2 linked regions of the Candidatus Kuenenia stuttgartiensis genome follow. Each later gene encodes a partner of the first gene's protein in a complex. Links are inferred from orthologs where the notes say so. Each region holds a gene or a part of one and is shown in the gene's direction. Other genes may lie near its edges. The genes, in order: hisF and hisH.

The links.
Region 2: the proteins of hisF (region 1) and hisH are in contact, whole or in part, in a crystal structure (PDB 6RU0), measured with the Thermotoga maritima proteins. The link is inferred for Candidatus Kuenenia stuttgartiensis from one-to-one orthologs. Residues at the interface, in WP_004080486.1 of Thermotoga maritima: Met1, Leu2, Ala3, Arg5, Ser40, Glu41, Asp45, Glu46, Ala70, Glu71, Ile73, Asp74, Ile75, Pro76, Phe77, Asp98, Lys99, Ser122, Gln123, Glu161, Thr195, Leu196, Asn247, Arg249, Glu251; in WP_004080484.1 of Thermotoga maritima: Asn15, Arg18, Arg22, Arg117, Leu118, Pro119, His120, Met121, Gly122, Trp123, Asn124, Asn134, Gly135, Tyr136, Tyr138, Val140, Tyr158, Glu180, Lys181, Ser182, Ser183, Lys184, Ile185.

The regions. Positions count from the first base shown.
Region 1 is NZ_LT934425.1:2,565,093-2,568,184, reverse strand. The notes cover bases 1-2,943. They hold hisF (imidazole glycerol phosphate synthase subunit HisF), read left to right. Parts: upstream 1-1,061; coding sequence 1,062-1,826; downstream 1,827-2,943. Other genes in these bases: KSMBR1_RS11965 (zinc ribbon domain-containing protein), read right to left, coding at 2,399-2,943; KSMBR1_RS11980 (thiazole synthase), read left to right, coding at 198-959; thiS (sulfur carrier protein ThiS), read left to right, coding at 1-178. Also shown: more of KSMBR1_RS11965, read right to left, coding at 2,944-3,092.
Region 2 is NZ_LT934425.1:2,809,374-2,826,874, forward strand. What follows is about bases 4,825-7,777. They hold hisH (imidazole glycerol phosphate synthase subunit HisH), read left to right. Parts: upstream 4,825-5,965; coding sequence 5,966-6,589; downstream 6,590-7,777. Other genes in these bases: KSMBR1_RS13110 (prepilin peptidase), read left to right, coding at 4,825-5,028; KSMBR1_RS13115 (OmpA/MotB family protein), read left to right, coding at 5,308-5,955; hisA (1-(5-phosphoribosyl)-5-[(5-phosphoribosylamino)methylideneamino]imidazole-4-carboxamide isomerase), read left to right, coding at 6,721-7,452; KSMBR1_RS13130 (DNA methyltransferase), read left to right, coding at 7,557-7,777. Also shown: KSMBR1_RS13090 (IS1634 family transposase), read left to right, coding at 1-636; KSMBR1_RS13095 (thioredoxin domain-containing protein), read left to right, coding at 774-2,171; KSMBR1_RS13105 (IS4 family transposase), read right to left, coding at 3,181-3,780; more of KSMBR1_RS13110, read left to right, coding at 4,204-4,824; more of KSMBR1_RS13130, read left to right, coding at 7,778-9,137; KSMBR1_RS13135 (TdeIII family type II restriction endonuclease), read left to right, coding at 9,138-9,920; ATP-dependent chaperone ClpB, read right to left, coding at 10,080-12,674; dapB (4-hydroxy-tetrahydrodipicolinate reductase), read right to left, coding at 12,906-13,691; KSMBR1_RS13150 (rhomboid family intramembrane serine protease), read right to left, coding at 13,688-14,554; KSMBR1_RS13160 (LptF/LptG family permease), read right to left, coding at 14,925-16,520; KSMBR1_RS13165 (hypothetical protein), read right to left, coding at 17,081-17,501. UniProt on the Escherichia coli protein: IGPS catalyzes the conversion of PRFAR and glutamine to IGP, AICAR and glutamate. The HisH subunit catalyzes the hydrolysis of glutamine to glutamate and ammonia as part of the synthesis of IGP and AICAR.

The DNA.
Region 1 (3,092 bases):
AATAAAAGAATGTCCTGCGGGGACTACTATCGAAAAACTGCTGGAGTTGTATACTATTGATAAGCATCGCACTGCGGTAGAGTTAAATGCACAAATTATCCCGCGCAAGGAGCATTCTTCCCGAATAGTAAAAGATACAGATGTGCTGGAAGTGGTTACTTTTGTAGGCGGCGGTTAATACAAAAAAAAGAGGGAACATGGATAAAAGGTTAACGATCGGCAGTCGTAAATTTACATCCAGGCTTTTCGTTGGCACTGGGAAATACCCCACTCTTGATATAATGGCAAAGGCTTTAGAGGCTAGCGGCGCTGAAGTGATTACAGTTGCTGTCAGAAGAGCAAAAATCAACGAATCGGAATCCCTGTTTGATTACATTGATACAAATAAATACACAATTTTGCCCAACACGGCAGGATGTTATTCTGCCGATGAAGCAATCAGGGTTGCACACCTTGCCCGTGAAACAGGGCTATCCGACATGATTAAGCTGGAAGTTCTCGGCGACGAGAGAACGCTTTTGCCTGATCCTATAGATACACTGAAAGCAACAAAGGTATTGGTCAATGAAGGTTTTACCGTACTGGTATACACTTCTGACGATCCTATTGTTGCGAAAAAACTGGAAGATGCCGGAGCTACCTGCGTTATGCCTGCAGGTTCTCCTATTGGGTCAGGACAGGGCATCCTTAACAGAAACAATATAAGGATTATTCTTGAATCCGCCAAAATCCCCATCATTGTTGACGCAGGTGTTGGTACTGCATCAGATGTTGCAATGGCGATGGAGCTTGGCTGTGAAGGCGTGCTGTTGAATACAGGCATTGCCCATGCAAAAGATCCTGTGAAGATGGCAATAGCCATGAAATTGGCCTGCGAAGCGGGTCGTTTTGCCTATCTTGCCGGCCGTATCCCTAAAAAACTTTACGCAAATGCAAGCAGTCCAGAAAAGGATTTTTAATCTTTTTCCCGTCAGATCATTTTCATGTGCTCCAACATTGTTAACCCTCAAAAAACAATTACTACTTCCCTTCCTATTATGAATAGGGACAATTAAATAAATATGCTTGCGAAAAGAATCATACCTTGCCTTGACGTCAAAGACGGGCGTGTCGTGAAAGGAACAAATTTTGTAAACCTGAAGGATGCAGGCGACCCGGTAGAAATAGCCTCTTTATATGATAAAGAAGGCGCTGACGAATTAACCTTTCTTGACATTACTGCGTCTCATGAGAAAAGGGATATTATTCTGGATGTTGTCCGAAAGACGGCAGAACAGGTATTTATTCCCTTTACTGTAGGGGGAGGGATTAGAAACATTGAGGATATTCGCCGGTTATTAAATGCAGGCGCTGACAAGGTTTCAATTAACACCGCTGCGGTAAAAAATCCTGAATTTGTCACGGAAGCTTCCAGAAGATTTGGAAGGCAGTGCATCGTGGTTGCCATAGACGTTAAGCAGGTACCAAATAACGTAAAATGGGAGGTATATATCAATGGCGGCAGAACGCCAACCGGATTAGATGCCGTTCGCTGGGCAATTGAAATGGAGGAGAGGGGTGCGGGAGAGATACTTCTTACCAGTATGGATCATGACGGTACGAAAGACGGATACGGCATTGAGTTGAACAAAACGATCTCGGAATCAGTAAACATACCGATTATTGCATCTGGTGGCGCCGGAAAACGAGAACATTTTTATGATGTCTTCACCGTGGGAAAGGCGGATGCTGCCCTGGCGGCATCGATATTTCATTACAGAGAAATTTCTATGCGGGAAGTAAAAGAGTATTTAATCGGAAAGAATATCGCAATAAGGAGAGGATGACAACATAAACATCGGTGGTATACATGCATCTATAAAAATAAACCCATGAACATTTTGAATACATCAACATACCTTGCCAGAATATGAAAAATGTTGGTAAGGATATGCAAAAAAGAGGTTTTTACATCACAACAATATAAATCCCCTGCGGCAGTTTCACGCCGCAGGGGATTTATTGGTAAAAGTAGACAATAAGCCGAGTCTTGTCGTGGGTGATCATTCATCTAGCCTCGTTGTTGCCAGCGAGATCTAACGGCCTACCCGAAGGTATAGCGAAGCGGGCAGCTTCATCCCTCCCTATTTGGCCTTTCTCCCAGTGGGGTTTGCCATGCCTCCAACGTCGCCGCCGGAGCGGTGGGCTCTTACATTAAGCCTTTCGGCCCCGCCATTTCACCCTTATCCCATCGAAAAAAAGATGAGACGGTATATTTTCTGTTGCACTTTCCTTCCCGTCGCCGGGACTCCGCGTTACGGAGCACTGCGCCCTATGGAGCTCGGACTTTCCTCCCGTCCAATAATAAATCCGAAGATTCATTATAACCGGCGATCACCTCGTCTACTTTTATACTTTTTTATAATTCTTCCCGATCATTGCTGCCGTCATCCAAATATAAAATGCGGCCGCAACTGTGGCAGTACGTGATATCTTTATTCGACATAAGCAGGTTGATTGTTTGAGAGGTAACGGACATGAAACAACTCTGGCATACCTTATTTACGACACCCACTACAGCAATGCCGTCCTTATTGTTTGTCAATCTGTCATATTGTTGCAATGTATTATTATCGAGGAGCGCTGCGAATTTATTCCGTTTTTCTTTGAGCGCTACAATTTCTGCATCCATTGCTTTCATATCAGTTTCTACCTTCTTTTGAAGTTCTATTAAAAGAACTTCTTCATGCTCAATTTCTTTTTCAAACGTGCTTTGCCGTTGCTGCATTTCCTCAAGCTTTGTTATCATTCCAAGTATGGCGTCTTCTATGAGAGATTTATCCGCTTCCTTCCCCCCGATCTCCGTCTTAAACGCACTGAATTCTTTATTCGTTTTTGCCTGATTCATCTGTACGTTTAATTTATCAATTTCTCCCTCTTTCGTTTTCAGTTCGAGTTCTTTCATGCCAATGTTCTTTTGATAATTCTTTATATCCCGCACAATATCTGCCAGCTCGTCCCTCTTTTTTTTAATTTCGCCCTTCTTTTTCTCTATATCATGGGCTCTGTATAGCTTATCGCCTTCCAACCTTTTCAGCTTGCTATCTATTGAT
Region 2 (17,501 bases), 250 kb from region 1 along the record:
CAGCATCTGTGTAATCCAAAGGGAAAGATGCGGGACAAAGAGGGTCTGGAGGATACGATAAGAAGTGTAGTGAAATGTCAATTTGCGAAGGATGTTATCGATTGGTCGTTAAAAGAGGTATCTGAAGGCAAGTTTCAATTGAATTTTTCAATCGACCAGAAAAAGCTCGAAGAAATAGAAGGGGAACTGGGGTTCAGGATTCTTATGACAGACCATCACGATTGGGATACCGCGGACATTATAAAAGCCTACTATGGGCAATCAAAAATTGAACATGCCTTTAGAAATCTCAAGAACCCCTATCACCTTGCTTTAAAACCGCAATTTCACTGGACGGATCAGAAAATCAGGGTGCATTTTTTTATTTGCGTCCTCGGATACCTAATGGCGGCGATTGTGTGGTATCAGGCAAAAGCGCACGCACAATTTAGTGGAACGTTAGATACCCTGTTAGACACCCTTAATAATATAAGGCTTTCTGCTATGCTTGAAGAAACAAAGGCCAGAGGGAGAGTTAAGGCTACCTACAAATTGGAAGAAATGTCCGACAAGGAATCTCTGTTGATGAATGCGTTAGGCATTATGGATTTCCACAAACATCGGCTGAAACTTCAAGGACTCAGTGTATACAATTGATGTTGTGCTTAACGCATTGACTGTATTTATGTTACGTTGCTTCATGCCTTATTTTGTGATAAACTCACGCTAGCCCCCAAAACCTTCTCTTCTTACTGCGCTACTGGAAGAGTACGGGCGAAGGGAATGCCCTTAGGATGGTGGTCAAAACCCTCCATTCCATGCGGAAAGGCGGCATATACGACCACATCGGATATGGTTTTCATCGATATTCTACTGACCCCGAATGGCTCGTCCCCCATTTTGAAAAAATGCTTTATGATCAGGCAATGCTGGCAATGGCATATACAGAGGCATATCTGGCAACGGGGAGGAAAGAATTCGGTGAGACCGCAAAAGAGATATTTGCATACGTTATGCGTGACATGACAGACCCGAAAGGAGGATTCTGCTCTGCCGAGGATGCTGACAGCGAGGGTAAGGAGGGGAAGTTTTATGTCTGGACAGAAGAGGAGATTCGCCATGCCCTCAAAGAAGATGATGCAAACCTGATTATCAATGTATTTAACATCGAAAAGGCAGGTAATTTCAAAGATGAAATAGCCGGCAGGAATACGGGAGACAACATCCTGCATCTGAAAAAAAGCCTTGCAGAAATAGCCTTAGAGAATAAGACATCATTGGATGAACTCAAAGAACGTGTCGAAACTGCCAGAAGGAAATTGTTTGCTGTGCGCAGTAAAAGAATTCGTCCGCACAAGGATGATAAAATATTGACAGACTGGAACGGGCTAATGATAGCTGCCCTGGCAAAAGGGGCGCAGGCATTTGATGCGCCGGAATATTTGGCTGCGGCAAAACGTGCGGCAGACTTTATTCTTTCGGACATGCGCAGGCAGGATGGAAGATTGCTGCACCGTTACCGTGGCGGCCAGGCAGGCATACCGGCCTTTGCAGATGATTACGCCTTCTTTATATGGGGACTACTTGAACTCTATGAAACAAACTTCAATGTAAATTATCTCCGGACAGCGCTGGACCTGAACAGTGACATGATAAAACATTTCTGGGATAATCAAAACGGTGGTTTTTATTTTACTGCGGATGATGCAGAGGACCTTATCGTTCGGCAGAAAGAAGTCTACGACGGCGCCATACCATCCGGGAATTCAGTAGCGGCCCTGAACTTATTCAGGCTTGCGAGAATCACCGCAGACCCTGAGCTTGAAGAGAAGGCAAATAAAACAATGCTCGCCTTTTCCACGGAGGTGAAAAAAATGCCTGCCGGTTACACACAGATGATGATAGGGCTTAGTTTCGGAATAGGCCCTGCTTATGAGATTATCATAGCAGGCAACCCGCGCGCAGTGGACACCAGGGACATGCTTAATACTCTCAGAAGACATTTTATACCCAATAAGATCGTACTCTTAAGACCGACAGATGAAGAAACCCCGGAGATCACCAGAATCGCCAAATTCACAGAGCATCAATCAGGCATAGACGGCAAAGCTACCGCTTATATCTGCCGTGATTACACATGTAAGATGCCTGTGACAGATACGAAAGAAATGCTTAAACTGCTCAAAGAATAGGGAACACTTCCCGTATTTCATTATAGCCCGCCGCTTCTTTTATATTTGCGGTTTATGTATTATGTGTATACCGGATTTGTCCCGCCTATCCTTCTGGCAAGGGATTCTTCTTGTTCAGGCGTCACAAGTATATGGACGTGGTCTGTCATAAGACAGTATGGGGTGCATTCCCGATTTTTTGTATATCTTCACACATTTTGTTTTTTTACAAAGAATTGTAATACTTTAGTCCTATGAAAAAAACCGCTCGTTCCCAAGCTCCGGCTTGGGAACGTAATTGTGTTGGAAGCTCCAGCTTCGAATGGAAAAGGGAATGAACCCATTATGTCAGCTTGGAGGCTTTTCAGTATGTTACCCAAGATATTTGGGAACCTCTTTTGAATCGAATAATACATGAAGCTTCGCTTGCCGGCTAAATGGAAGCTAGAGCTTCCAACACAATTACGTTCCCAAGCCGGAGCTTGAGAACGAGCATTTTTGTTTTTCAAAAATCTAAACTGTTACAAAAAATCAGGAATGCTCCCAACAGTATGCCCAAATATCCAACCCCCGTTTTTTGCTATAGACACTGAGAGTTTTTAGATAAAACGCCTTGTCTTCATCGTCAAAAAAGACGTCTCCCTGATTGTTTCCACGTTGAGTGATATGGTGCGGATAATTCACAGCGCATACTCTCGCTATTTTTTTGGCATACAGAGGAAAATATCACACCTTAAAGTGCATGTCAAAAATATGGGAAGTGTCCCTCCAATTCCTGTAATGCATCGCGCAGCCTTTGGGCATTTCGAAATGCGAATTTGTGTAACACTTTAGCTTTTTGAAAAATTCCTACAATAACGATATACCGTATTAATGCATCAGGAGCAAGGATGCTCCGGCATATCTTAGTTTTTTGAAAATGTAGCGCTGATCCCTTGTGGTAGGCTTGTGCGGGGGATAAACCTCCCGCGCTACGTATTCTGTTTAGTACTTATCAAATTCCCCTCATGGAAGGGGTAAGGGCTTATGTTTATACACATCTTTTTCCATTCCGTGTTTTCGGTTGCACAGGCCCAAAGGCTTTCCAGGCCAATGTGAAGTCTACCATTCGTTGCAGGCCAACCCACATGGTTTTTTGGCCTGGTGAGCCATCGCATTTGCGATTTAAGTATCCTCCCAGACTTGATACCATTACGGTAAAGTCTCCGGGCGATGGCGGGGTTTCGGGTGGAGCTTCATTTTTGGCAATCATATACACGGGTTTCCATTCATCATCCTCTAAAAGTGCTGTACACGGCAAATCCGGGCATTCCCTTCCAAACATGGTAACAAACAATACCCGCCATGCTACTATCATATAAAGAGCAATACACGGCTTGATACGCTCCGCTGTCTCCAATTGGCGCTCTTCTATCTTGCAACCGCTCTTTAATACTTTAAAATATATCTCTATCTGCCATCGGCAAAGGTAACATTCCACCACGAGACACGCTTGCCTGAAGGTGTCTGCGGGGAGGCTGGTGAGCAGCAACCAGGCGATCGGCTCTTCTCCTCCGGGAGGATTGATCTCTTCACTGAAGGGCGTCGTGGGTAAACGACCTTCCGCATAATCGCTCTGGTATTCCTTTATTCATCCATCATCTCCTTGTAATGCAGTTTGTATTTACTCAAAAAGATAATTATAATTATTCAGTGTTTCTGTACCCAGCTAAATTTCTTAATATATCTTCTCCCTCGCCACAATGACTCTAAGGAAACGAAAAAGATGTGTATAAACATAAGGGGTAAGGGGTGGGTAAAAGTGAATGTTGTTGGGTTTTTGTCTTTTATAACCCAACCTAATTTATATTCGTTTATTATGACTTTGGCGTTGCCGTGGCGTAGAATGCTTTTAACTTGCATTCACCAACATGTTATGATATACAGTTGTGAACATTTTCTTTACGTATTTTGAAGGGCTACCGTTTAATAAAAAGGAAGTATTACTATCCAGAAAAATATACCGGATGTTTCTCATCCGTGGTTCTACCTTGTATTTTTTGTTGCGGGATTAGTGGTAGGGAGTTTTCTCAATGTCTGTATCTATCGAATCCCGAAGAATAAATCCTTGATACATCCCCGCTCATTTTGCCCGCACTGCAAGGTGTCTATCAATTGGTTTGATAATATTCCTGTTATTAGTTATATGTTTCTGCTTGGGCGTTGCCGGGCATGCGGAAACAGGTTATCAATACGTTATCCGCTCGTAGAATTGCTGACAGGTTGTGCTTTTTTACAACTGTATTATATTTTTATTGTATGCCGAAGTGAATCTTTCTGTGTGCTTTTTGGATATCTGGCTCTTTGTTGTGCGCTGATAATATCTGCCTTTGTTGATCTTGAATTACGCATAATTCCCAACGAAATCACCTTTATCGGTATTCCGGTCTTTGTTGTTTTAAGTATTGTATGTCCGGATCTGCATCATGCACAGAATACATTGAGAAGATTTACCTTTATTGACATACACCGGCTAGACTCGTTTATTGCCTCGCTCATCGGTATTTTTACCGGAGGCGGACTCATTTTCCTATGCGGTGTGATGGGAAAACTTCTTTTTAAAAAAGATGCCATGGGTTTTGGCGATGTAAAACTTATGGGTATGATTGGCGCTGTTGTCGGCTGGAAGCTGGCGGTGGCGGTATTTTTTGTTGCGCCATTTTTCGGACTTCTGATGGCAATCCCCGTATTTGTGTTTAAAAAAAGCCATTTGATCCCTTACGGGCCGTTTTTATCGATAGCTGCTTTGGTATGCATCTGTTTTCAGGATTATTTTATAGGGCAAATCAATTTATATATACTGGTATTCCGTGTTTTTTTAAATGGTTTTCCTGCCTAAAAATGCGGTATTTATCCTGTCAAAGCACCTATAGTCAAACAAATCTGATTTTTGAAAAGTAGGGGTTAAGCATTTGCCAGTTTGGGTATGAACTTATTTATGACAATTTATAGCAAATGCTTCGCCCCTACACTATACGGCAAACATCACTATTATTGGAATTTTTCAAAAAACTACAGTGTTACCAAAAAGAATGTATTTTTATAATGAGAAACTGCTTTGCGGTTTTCTGTATCCCTTAATTTCTAGTGGCATTGCTCGTGAAAGGAAAAAAAGAATATGTTAAAAAAGGTTGGATTGATGCGGGGTATTTGTCTTTTGGGAATGTTCGGAATGTTTGCGGTGGGAACAGGGTGTGGCGAGCTTAAGCAATTACGCGTTGAAAATCAGCAGTTGAGCCAGAGCCTTGCCAGTCTGCAGCAGGAAAACGCGAACCTTTCGGCGACGGCAAGCAGGTACGAAAGCGAACTCAACAGGCTTGAAAATTCGAGACGGGATCTTGAGTCAAAGCTGGCAGGCACAGGAGCAATCACAAAAATAAAGGACGGCTCTGTTTCTATTGTATTGCCAGACTCAATACTCTTTGATCCTGGACAAACGAAATTACGTGAACAGTCAAAGGCGACTTTGAAAAAAATAGCCGGAATATTGAAAACCGATATTTCAAATGAAATGGTAAGGATAGAAGGGCATACGGATAGTGATCCTATTCAAAAGCAAAAAGATAAATACCCTTCAAACTGGGAACTTTCAACCGCAAGGGCAAACTCTGTTTTGCATTATTTGGTAGATGAATGCGGCATTTCTCCCACAAGGGTATATGTTGCCGGGTTTGGGCAATTTCAGCCCATTTCGGACAATAAAACAAAGGCAGGCAAGGCGCAAAACCGCCGTGTAGAGTTTGTTATTATTAGCGGGGGTGGCTGAAACGCACTGCATGATTACCGTTGTCGATTATGGGATGGGGAACCTTCGCAGCGTAGAGAAAGGGTTCGAACGGTTTGGTTTTGAAGTCAAGGTAAGCGACAATCCAAACGATATCAAACATACTGACAAGCTGGTGCTGCCAGGGGTAGGCGCCTTCAAGGATGCCATGATCGGATTACAGAAGAGAGGATTAATAGAACCCATCATTGACTTTGTCCGGCGCGGGAAACCATTTCTGGGCATATGCCTCGGTCTTCAGTTGTTGTTTTCACGAAGTTGTGAAGATGGTGAGCACATGGGGCTGGACATTATCCCGGGCAAGGTAATTCGATTTGATTTTTCCGGCAGGCAAACAAATGAAAAATTAAAAATTCCCCACATGGGCTGGAATCAGATTGATATTGTCAGGCAGGATAATCCCCTCCTGAAAAACGTTCCTTGTAACTCGTATATGTATTTTGTGCACTCGTACTATGTATGCCCTGAAGATAAAAATGTTGTTGCTACGGAAACGGAATATGGTGTGCGATTTACTTCAATGATATGGCACAAAAACATTTTTGCCACGCAATTTCATCCTGAAAAAAGTCAAAAATACGGCCTTGCCATACTTGAAAACTTTGGGAATTTATAGTGTAGGGGTGAAGCATTTACCATAAACTGTCATAAATGCGTTCATACCCAAGCTGGCAAATGCTTCGCCCCTACACAACCCTGTATGGGTTTGTTTGTGTTTTTTAACCTTTAAACATCTGACCTTATCCTATGATTATTTTTCCGGCAATCGACTTAAAAGGCGGGAAATGTGTGCGATTAACCCAGGGGAAAAAAGACGAAGAAACCGTCTTTTCCGATGACCCCGTGGATATGGCGAAATCATGGGAAGATCAGGGTGCACAGTATCTGCATGTGGTTGACCTTGACGGGGCATTTGACGGGCTGCCTAAAAATCTTTCTATCGTAGAACAGATTGTCAACAACATAAACATTCCCATCGAATTCGGCGGCGGTTTAAGGACCACTGAATCAGTAAAATCCGTGCTAGGCCTCGGTGTGGAAAGGGTAATAATAGGAACAAAGGCCATCGATTCCCCATCATGGGTTGAAGAACTTTGTTCCCTATTTCCCGGGCGTGTCGCGGTTGGCATTGACGCGAAAAACGGCAAAGTTGCCGTGCATGGATGGACGTCTCTCAGTGAAAAAACTGCCATAGATTTCGCACGAGAGATGGAGAAATTCTCGCCATGCGCGATTATTTTTACTGACATTTCAAAAGATGGAATGCTTCAGGGACCAAACATTGAAAGCCTGAAGGAACTTTTATCCTCTATAAAAACCCCGGTAATTGCTTCCGGAGGAATATCCTCGCTCAAAGATATTGAATACATCTGTCAATTGCCAGTAGAGGGTATGATTGTGGGAAAGGCGCTCTACACGGGACACATTAAATTCTCAGAGGCGAAGCAATTGTGCGATTCGATTTGCCTGAATAAATAATACGCCACTGAACTTCAATTCATCCTGTAAGCCGGGGTTAAAGTACGAAACCCAACCGTTCGGTAAATACCGCAAACCGTTTGCTAAAATAAGATAAAACAAAAATGCAAGACATTTTGACAATTAAAGAAGCCAGTGAATGGGCGACAAACTACCTGAAAAAAAATGTAACGACTTCAAATATTTCTTACTTAATACAATACGGAAGGATTAAAAAGATTGGAGACAATGGAACGGTACAGGTTTCCAGACAGGACTTAATAAATTACTACAAATCTTTCAATGGCAAACGAGAAGTCTCCTGGAAAGACCAACTCGGTAACGACTTAAATTGGGCTTTATCATTTGACCAATACAAAGAAGCAGAAACAACCAAGCATGTTCACCGGCTTCATCCTTACAAGGGCAAATTCATTCCTCAACTTGTAGAGTATTTTCTTGACGACCACACCGACAATTTCAAAACAGAGATATATTTTAAAAAAGGTGACATTATTCTAGACCCTTTTTCCGGTAGCGGCACTACAATGGTTCAATGTTGCGAACTTGGAATGCATGCACTTGGTATTGATGTTTCAGTATTCAATGCTCTTATTGCAAATTGTAAAGTGACCAAATATAACTTGATTAATGTCCAAACAGAAATTAACCGCATCACAAAAGCATTAAAAGAATTCCTTTTTAATTCACAGACTTTGGAGTTTGAAGAAAAACTGTTACAAGCACTTTATGAATACAACAACAAATATTTCCCTATTCCTGAATATAAATACCGTTTAAGACAAGGCGAGATTGACGAAGTACAATATGGAGCAGAAAAAGAAAAAGAGTTTTTGCCTGTTTACAACAAACTTCTTAAACAATACGAGCTGAAACTCCGCCAGGAAAAATCCGACACGTTTCTTGGCAAATGGTATTCTCAGCATATCCGGGAAGAAATTGAATTCGTATTCAATGAAATTAAGAAAATCAAAAACATTGACACCAAGAAAATTATCAGTGTAATTCTAAGCCGGACAATTCGAAGTTGCAGAGCAACTACCCATGCGGACCTTGCGACTCTTATCGAACCAGTGTCAGCTACTTATTATTGTGCGAAACACGGCAAAATATGTAAACCGCTTTTCTCCATCTTAAAATGGTGGGAAACATATACCCGGGATACCGTTAAACGGATCGCCCAGTTTGACAAGCTGAGAACACAAACTTTCCAAGTTTGCCTGACCGGAGATAGCAAGACTATCAACATATTTGAAGAACTACAAAAGAAAAATACTGCTTTTGCAGAATTAGCCCTGAAGAAAAAAATCAAAGGTATCTTTTCTTCACCTCCTTATGTAGGGCTGATTGACTACCATGAACAACATGCTTACGCTTACGATTTGTTTGGATTTAAGCGAAAAGATGAATTAGAAATCGGCCCGCTTTTCAAAGGCAAAGGCAAAGAAGCAAGAGAATCCTATGTTCAAGGAATCGCTGATGTGCTAAATAACTGTAAAAGATTCATGGTGGAGGGTTACGACGTTTTCCTTGTCGCAAACGACAGGAGTAACCTTTATCCTACGATTGGAGAAAAAGCAGGAATGCAAATTGTCAATCAATACAAAAGACCCGTATTAAACAGAACCGAGAAAGATAAGGGAGCTTACTCGGAGATTATTTTTCACCTTAAATCAAAATATTGAATGGCATTATCAAAAAATCAGAAAGACAGAATCAGTGAATTATTGTCTCAAAAAATAGAGGGTAAGCTAAAAAAGTATGGCAGAGAAACGACATCAATGCCATTTCTTGCAAGGTTAATCCAGGACAATGAAAAGATTGCTGCATATTCTTTTATTCATTCACTTGCAACAACCCTTGGAATGTCTATCTATGAGGACGTTTCATTGATTATTGCCAGCGAGACAAGTGATGAATGTTTCAAAAGCTACGGAATTGGTGGTGCAATTTCAAGACAACAAAAGTCTGTTATTAATAAAATTATTACAGAATTGAGGAATGGCAATAGAACCGCCGACATTAAAAAGGAAATTTCAGAGATAATTGCAACCCCCTCTTCAGGTGGACAATTTCAAAAGTCAGGTAACATTGCAGATTTCTATATGCGAAGGGGAAACGATGAATGTTACTTTGAAATAAAAACGGTAAAACCAAACATTGACGTTTTTGAAAAGAGCAAAACAAAATTGCTAGAATGGGTCGCAAGAAAAAGGAAACCTATAAAGGTATTTCTAGCTTTTCCTTACAACCCTTACTATCCGGAACCATATTCAAGATTTACAGAAGTCGGTATGATGGACCACCCAAACGACTTTCTTATTGGAGAAGAATATTGGAACTTATTGGGAGGTAATAAGACTTTTCAGGAATTACTTGACGTATTTGATAAAGTTGGTAAACAATTTAAAGCAAAACTTCAGGAAAAGTTCAAACAAGTTGCAAAAGATAAATTAGATTCCTACTAATTTCATCTGCTTGTTCCAAAGCTCCTGTTTGTGAACAAGCAGTTTGGTATTTCGGTAGATTGGGGTTGAGGTACGAAACCAAACCAAACCAAACCAAACAGTTCAACTATTCCGGGTAGAAATTTGATTAAGAATTTGCAATCTTTCCAGCAGGACAAATCATTTATTTGTAAAAACAGCCTTCCCATCCTGCATATCTACCATGATTTCCGAGCCGTCTGGGAATTTCCCTCCCAAAATTTCCATAGAAAGCGGGTTTTCGATGAGCTGCTGGATGGTGCGCTTTAAAGGCCGTGCGCCAAAATGCGGGTCATACCCTTCTTCAATCAAAGTCTCTTTTACCCGGTCTGTAACGGTAAGTTTAAGGTTGTTTCTGGCGAGGCGCTTTCGAAGGTCGTTCAATTGTATGTCGGCAATCTGTTTGATTAGTTCTTTGGAGAGACTGTGAAAGACAATTGTTTCATCGATACGGTTAAGGAATTCAGGGCGGAAGGTCTCCTTCAGCGCCTGTTTTACCTCTCTTTTCAGTTCTTCTTCATTTTCAGGGCCGGTTAAATCCTGTATCCACTGGCTTGCGATGTTTGAGGTCATTACAATAATGGTATTCTTAAAATCAACGGTTCTGCCGTGTCCGTCAGTAAGCCGTCCGTCATCAAAAACCTGAAGCAAGACGTTAAATACATCCCGGTGTGCCTTTTCAATTTCATCGAATAGCACCACTGCATAGGGTCTTCTTCTTATAGCCTCAGTGAGTCTTCCGCCTTCTTCGTATCCCACATAACCAGGTGGGGCGCCTATAAGCCGTGCAACCGAGTGTTGTTCCATGAATTCAGACATGTCGATACGAACCATTGCATCTTCGTTATCAAACAAAAAGGCCGCCAGCGCCTTGCAAAGCTCCGTTTTCCCAACTCCGGTAGGACCAAGAAACAGGAAGGTACCGATAGGCCGGTTCGGATCCTGGAGTCCGGCGCGTGCACGCCGGATGCCGTTTGACACGGCGGAAATTGCCTCTTCCTGACCAACTACCCTCTCTTTCAGTCTTTCTTCCATCTTTAATAGTTTTTCCTTTTCACTTTCCAGCATACGTGATACGGGAATTCCAGTCCATTTGGCGACTACCATGGCAATGTCATCCTCACCCACCTCCTCATTCAGGAGGGATTTGGATTTTTGCAGTTCCTGTAATTCAAGGTGCTTTTCCTTTAATTTTCTTTCACATTCAATAATACGTCCATAGCGTATCTCAGCAACCTTTTCTAAATTTCCCTCCCTTTGGGCTGCTTGCTCCTCAATGCGCGCCTGGTCAATCTTTGCGTTAATGTCCTGTATTTCCTTGATAACCTTCTTTTCGTTTTCCCAGTGTGCCCGGAAAGCCCTGGATTCTTCTTTCAGGTCGGATAATTGTCTTTCAATTTTCTCTATGCGTTGTTTAGAAGCTTCGTCTTTTTCTTTTTTTAAAGCCTCTTTTTCTATTTCCAATTGCAGGATCTTACGCTCTATCTCATCAAGCTCAACAGGCATGCTGTCGATTTCTATCCTTAATTTTGACGCAGCTTCATCGATAAGATCTATTGCCTTGTCGGGCAGAAACCTGTCCGATATGTACCGGCTGGAAAGGGTCGCTGCAGCAATAATCGCTGAGTCTGTTATGCGCACTCCGTGATGCACTTCGTATCGTTCTTTTAGTCCGCGCAGGATTGCGATAGTGTCTTCAACGGTAGGTTCTCTCACATATACTTGCTGGAACCGTCGTTCCAGGGCGGCGTCTTTTTCAATGTATTTTCTGTATTCATCAAGAGTGGTGGCGCCCACGCAACGCAGTTCTCCACGCGCCAATGCCGGTTTTAGGAGGTTGGAAGCGTCCATTGCCCCTTCTGCGGCTCCTGCCCCAACCACGGTGTGCAATTCATCGATGAAAAGTATTATCTGCCCTTCCTTCTCGCTTATCTCTTTAAGAACCGCCTTAAGACGGTCTTCAAACTCCCCACGGTATTTTGCGCCGGCAATAAGCGCACCCATATCGAGCGACATTACCCGTTTGTTTTTTAAGCTTTCAGGGATATCTCCGTTTACAATGCGCTGGGCAAGCCCTTCGACGATAGCGGTTTTTCCCACGCCTGGCTCGCCGATGAGAACGGGATTATTTTTTGTCCTTCGTGACAATACCTGTATTACCCTGCGAATTTCGTCATCACGGCCAATAACGGGGTCAAGCTTTCCTCTTTGTGCCAGAGCAACCAGATCTTTACTGTATCGTTCAAGTGCACGGTACTTGTCTTCGGGAGTCTGGTCGGTGACTCTCTGGCTGCCCCGGATTTCTTTTAAAGCCTTGAGAATATTTTCCCGGTCAATGCCTGCCTCGTTTAATATTTTGCATGCGGAGGTATTTTTTTGCCGTGCCAGCGCCAGCAGCATATGTTCGGTGCTTAGGTATTCGTCCTTCAGCTTGCCGGCTTCTTCCCATGCAAAGTTTATCATATCGCGCAGTTCCGCACTCACATATGCCTGCCCCGGCGCTCCTGAGCCGCTTATTTGCGGAAGCTTGTTAACGGCCTCCATTGTTTTATCAAGAACAATATTTGCATCCACACCTAATTTTTGCAGGAGAGGAACTACGATGCCCTGCTCCTGCGTCAATAAAACCTCCAATACGTGCGCCGAAAGGATTTGCTGCTGCCTCTTTGATTCGGCTAATTCCTGAGCTTCCTGTATGGCTTCCTGCGCTTTTATGGTAAACTTATCAAGTCTCATAGTCTTCCTTTCAAAAGGTTAATTCTCACATAATGTTATTAAATAAGAATTCGTATGGTACAACCCTTCTTCCCTAACACGGCATAGCCGGAACCAAACAAGCGCGAAACAAATTCTAAAATACAAAATAACAATGAAAAAAACCGGGTTTTGAATATTTAAAAATTGAAATTTAGAATTTGTTTCGTATTTCGTGCTTTCACAAAGGGTTATAGATGGTGGACAATTCTTTTATAACACGTCGGACATGGTGTACATGCCGGGGGGTTTTTTTGCAATAATCTTTGCCGTATAAACTGCGCCCCGCGCAAACGTATCTCTTGTGTGTGCCTTATGGGTAATCTCTAATCGTTCTCCAAGCCCGCCAAAAACTACCGTATGGTCGCCAATGACGTCTCCGCTCCTGACTGCGTGTATGCCTATTTGGTTTGAAGGGCGTTCACCGATGATCCCCTGGCGGCCATAGATAATGTTTTTTTCTTTATCCAGTCCGGTTGCATCGCATATTTTTTCTGCCAGTCTCAGCGCTGTACCGCTAGGGGAATCTTTTTTATGTCTGTGGTGTGTTTCAATAATTTCAATGTCAAAATCTTTGCCCAGCATTTTTGCCATTTGGGCGGCAACCGAAAACATTACGTTTACCCCCAGGCTCATGTTTGGCGAAATCAGGCAGGGGATTTTTTTTGATATTTCCAGCAATTTTTCATGATGCAGGGGGGTTAGTCCGGTAGTGCCAGTTACAAGTGCAACGTTTTTTTTCGCGCAGCATTCCGCAATATTGACGGCAGATTCAGGCGATGAAAAATCTATCAGCACATCTGTAGGATTTTCCATCGCAGTTGAAATTTTCAGCCCTGATTCTCCAAAACCGGCCACCAGCCCAATGTCTTTGCCAATGGACACATGCCCCGGGTGTTCCAGCGCCGCAGTTAAATCAGATGCTTTATCTTCGAGGATAAGGGCACAAATCCTTGTTCCCATTCTGCCGCATGCGCCATTTACCGCAATCTTAATCAATGTTTGTTCCTTTTGTATTTTTTGCTGGCGGTCTTGAGGATGTTTCTTTCCCGCCATGTTAAATTATGCAACCCTTCACGATTCACCTTGTCAAGGATTTCATCCACCTTTTCACGCAACTCCATGTCTTTTCTCAGTTCTTTTTCCTGTTGAAGTATTTGGCATCGTTTTAAATAATCAACAACACGGTTTGAGTACCGTACGAACAAAAACCCGTACACAAGTCCCCCCAGATGGGCAAAATGCGCAATATTGCCTCCCCTCGGTGTAATACAATTAAATACCGTAATAGAGGCAAATATCATTACCAGATACTTTGCCCTGATAGGAAAGAAATAGAAAATAACCATGCTATTGGGGAAATACATCGCGAAGGCGACTTCTATAGCGAAAATTGCACCGGATGCCCCGAGAATAGGAACTTTTGGCGTAAAGATACAACAGCATATCCCCGCGAAGATTCCCGCGGTAAAGTAAAGTGTCAGAAATTTTTTTTGACCGAGAACCTTTTCGACCTCGCTGCCAAACATCCAGAGCACCAGCATATTAAAGATCAAGTGCCAAGGGTCTGTTGTACTATGCAAAAACATATACGAAAAAAACTGCCAGAACCACAAATTCCCTATAGCGTCCGGCGGATAGAGCCAGAACATTTTTGTGAATTTATCTGAAGCGGGATAATGCCACGGCAGGGCTGGAGCCTCTGATAATGAGTTAACCGGAAGGGGGGGTAACTGGGGGCTTATCGTGGAAAATAGTAATTGGAACATGAACACCCCGACATTGGCGATGATTAGCATCATAACCAGGCGGGTCCATTTGCTGCCAATATTTAATCCGAAAGGGTTTCTCCTGTAATACATTACGCCCGATCTCTCATAAAACGTTAAACGAAGTTAATTAAATTATAGTAAGCCCTATCCTGAAAAAAGTCAAGAATTGATGTCCGTTACAGGACAATGCCAAAGACGTCTGAAAACGTATCTGCTTGCATGGAAAGCACGATATAAAAAATACGAAATTCGAAGTACGAAATACGAAACAAATCCAAAACATACAACAATATGAAGCACGAAATGCGAGATACGAAAAAGGCGTTTGTTTAGAATTTCAAATCATTTCGTCATTAGAATTTGTTTCGGATTTCACCAGTAAATATTTTGCCAAAAAGTGCAAAGAAATTACTTATAAGGTACTAAACGTTTAAATCAGGTCTTTGATGGCTTATGCCTGTTAAGATTTATTATATGCAAAAAGTTTTTGGTAAATACATATGCCAACGATAAGAAGTATGCCATTCGCACCCCATAAAACAGGCACAACGGGCAATAATGTATCATCTGCAAGTACTGAACCTGTTACCATCAGGGGGTAATAGATAAACAAGATAATCATAAAACTTACTCCAAACCCTATTATAAGGTGAGAGCTACGCAACTTAATGCCCAATGGAATGCCAATAACAATAAAACTTAAACACGAAAGTGCCTGTGAGATTCTTTTGTGTATGGAAATATCGTTTTTGCGTCTTAATTTCTTTTTTGACGCTAACGTCAGGTCGCTTTCAAAGCTTGTAATTTTCCTCAACAAAACAGATATGTTCTTTTCTGTCTCTTCAAGCGATTTTGTGAGTGTGGCTATGTTATTTGTTTCACTATTTTGTATCTCACGTGTTTCAATCATTCTTTGTGATATAACGCTAATCCGCTGTTTTTCTCTTTCTATAGTCTCTTTTATTTCCATTAATTTTAAATCGATATCATCAGCGATGTAATATCCGGCTTTATTTTCCCTTTTTAACTGCATAAGATTTTCGGTTGCGACAAGTATATAATTATTTGCCAGTTTACTCTCGTTTGCCAGTCCATCAATCTTTGATTTCTGCCGTTCCAGATTTTGTTTTGATTTTTTTAATTCGGATTCAAGGTGTTTTTGCTTTTTATTTAATTGCTGCAACTGGTTTTGGTGTTCAGCAAGTTTTCTTGATGCTTCAACCCGTGCCTCTTCAAAATTGTCGGGAATTTCTTTGCTGTTTGCAAGTTCCCTGTCAATTTCATTGTTGTATTTAAAGAGCTGGAATATCGTCATATGCTTGGTGGAAAAGTCGGCCTTGTCTTTTCCCATGGGAATTTCAAATGTGGTCTCCGTAAACACGCCTAAACGCGGAACCTCTTCGGCTTTTTTGTAGTTTGGTTTGATAAATTCCCCCTTGCGCAGCGTAAGGAAGATTGTGTTTTTTTCGTTATTCACCTCGATACTGCCTTCTTCCGCAAAGATGATATCCGTAACATAATCATCCGCATACTGAATAACGGTGACGTCTTTGTTGATGTTGTCTACTACATTTCCAATGTATATTTGATACGGCTCCATGAGTACTTTTTTCTGGAAGGTTGCTAATCTGCCGGCGAGGATATTGTTTATCGCCCTTTCTTGTAATAATTTTATCTGGTAAAGGGATCTTGGCAAAATTTCCGCCGATAGCACCAGCGTAAAAAAACTGAAAATAATGCCTATTACCAAAACCGGAGTAATTATCTTCCGTAAATGGATGCCGCTTGCTTGTATGGCGATAATTTCTCTGTCGGCGCTCAATCTTCCATACGTTAAGGTAGTGGCGGTAAGCAGTGCCGAAGGAATGGAATAAGGCGCCACCTGGATAAACATATGAGGGATGAGAGCTTTTAGGGCTATAATATCAAGCCCTTTGTGTAATATCTGAATTACAAACCCTAAGAACATTAGGATTTCAAAGCACAAAAAAGAAGGCCAGAATGTTTGAAACCATTCTCGTATAACGTAGCGTTGTAATATATTATTAGCAAACATTTTATGTATTTCTATTCTTGTGCCGGTTCTAAATGGATTGTTTTTGTAACAATTTAGTATTTTGAAAAATTCCAACAATGTAGTTCGACGAGGTTCGTCGCACCAAAAAGAGTTGTGCGATGGTGAATAGGGTTTACTCAAGACAATGCGACGAACCTCGCCGAACTACATATGACTATTTCCAGCTTCAAAATACTAAAGTGTTACATTTTTTTTAATTTTATCAGCAATCGCAATGCTTTCAATCGATTTTAATTGTTTTATGTTTTCGCTATATCGTTTCGGCTAATCTGAGGTTAGATCTCAGTCCATTACTCTCTAAGATAGGAGGAAAGGCTTATTCCGTCGATATGAAAATAAAATTACGGTAAATGCCTTGACGTGTATTTTTATTCTTCGTGAAAATTTATTCGAAAACCTTCAGGAGTGCCGTTGCTAAAAAGAAATAATAGCATTCTCTTGTCACTACATCCGGGAAAAGGGGGAAGATTGCGGGTTTTCAGAGAGGGGTGGAGGATGTTTTGTAGATTTGCTGCAATTCCGGAAAGGGGTAATTTATTTCATGCCTCTTTGTGCCCGGCCACTGTTTTTGTTTTTTCCTGCAGGTGAATTAGCTTGTTAATGGTATCAATAACCGGTTCAGAAGAATTTTGGAATTTAGCAATGGGATTAACGATTGCAAGCCCTTTATAGTAGGTGACGAGCCCTTCCGCAACCTCGGTCAAAATCTTGTTAAACGAATTCCGCTTCTTTGCCCTCGCGAGTTTTACCTCAGGGCCTTTATCCCCGGTAATAGGTATCCTCTCATAATTTCCAAAGTCCATACGCAACACATTAATCATACCACCCTGTCCTGACAATTGGTTTACGATTTCGGCGGAAGGCAGCGAGGCGATATATGCTAAAGGATAGGTGTAGTCTTTATATTTCCCCTTTTCAACATAAGAATCGCTCCGGATGCCCAGGCTTTTAAAATAAGCC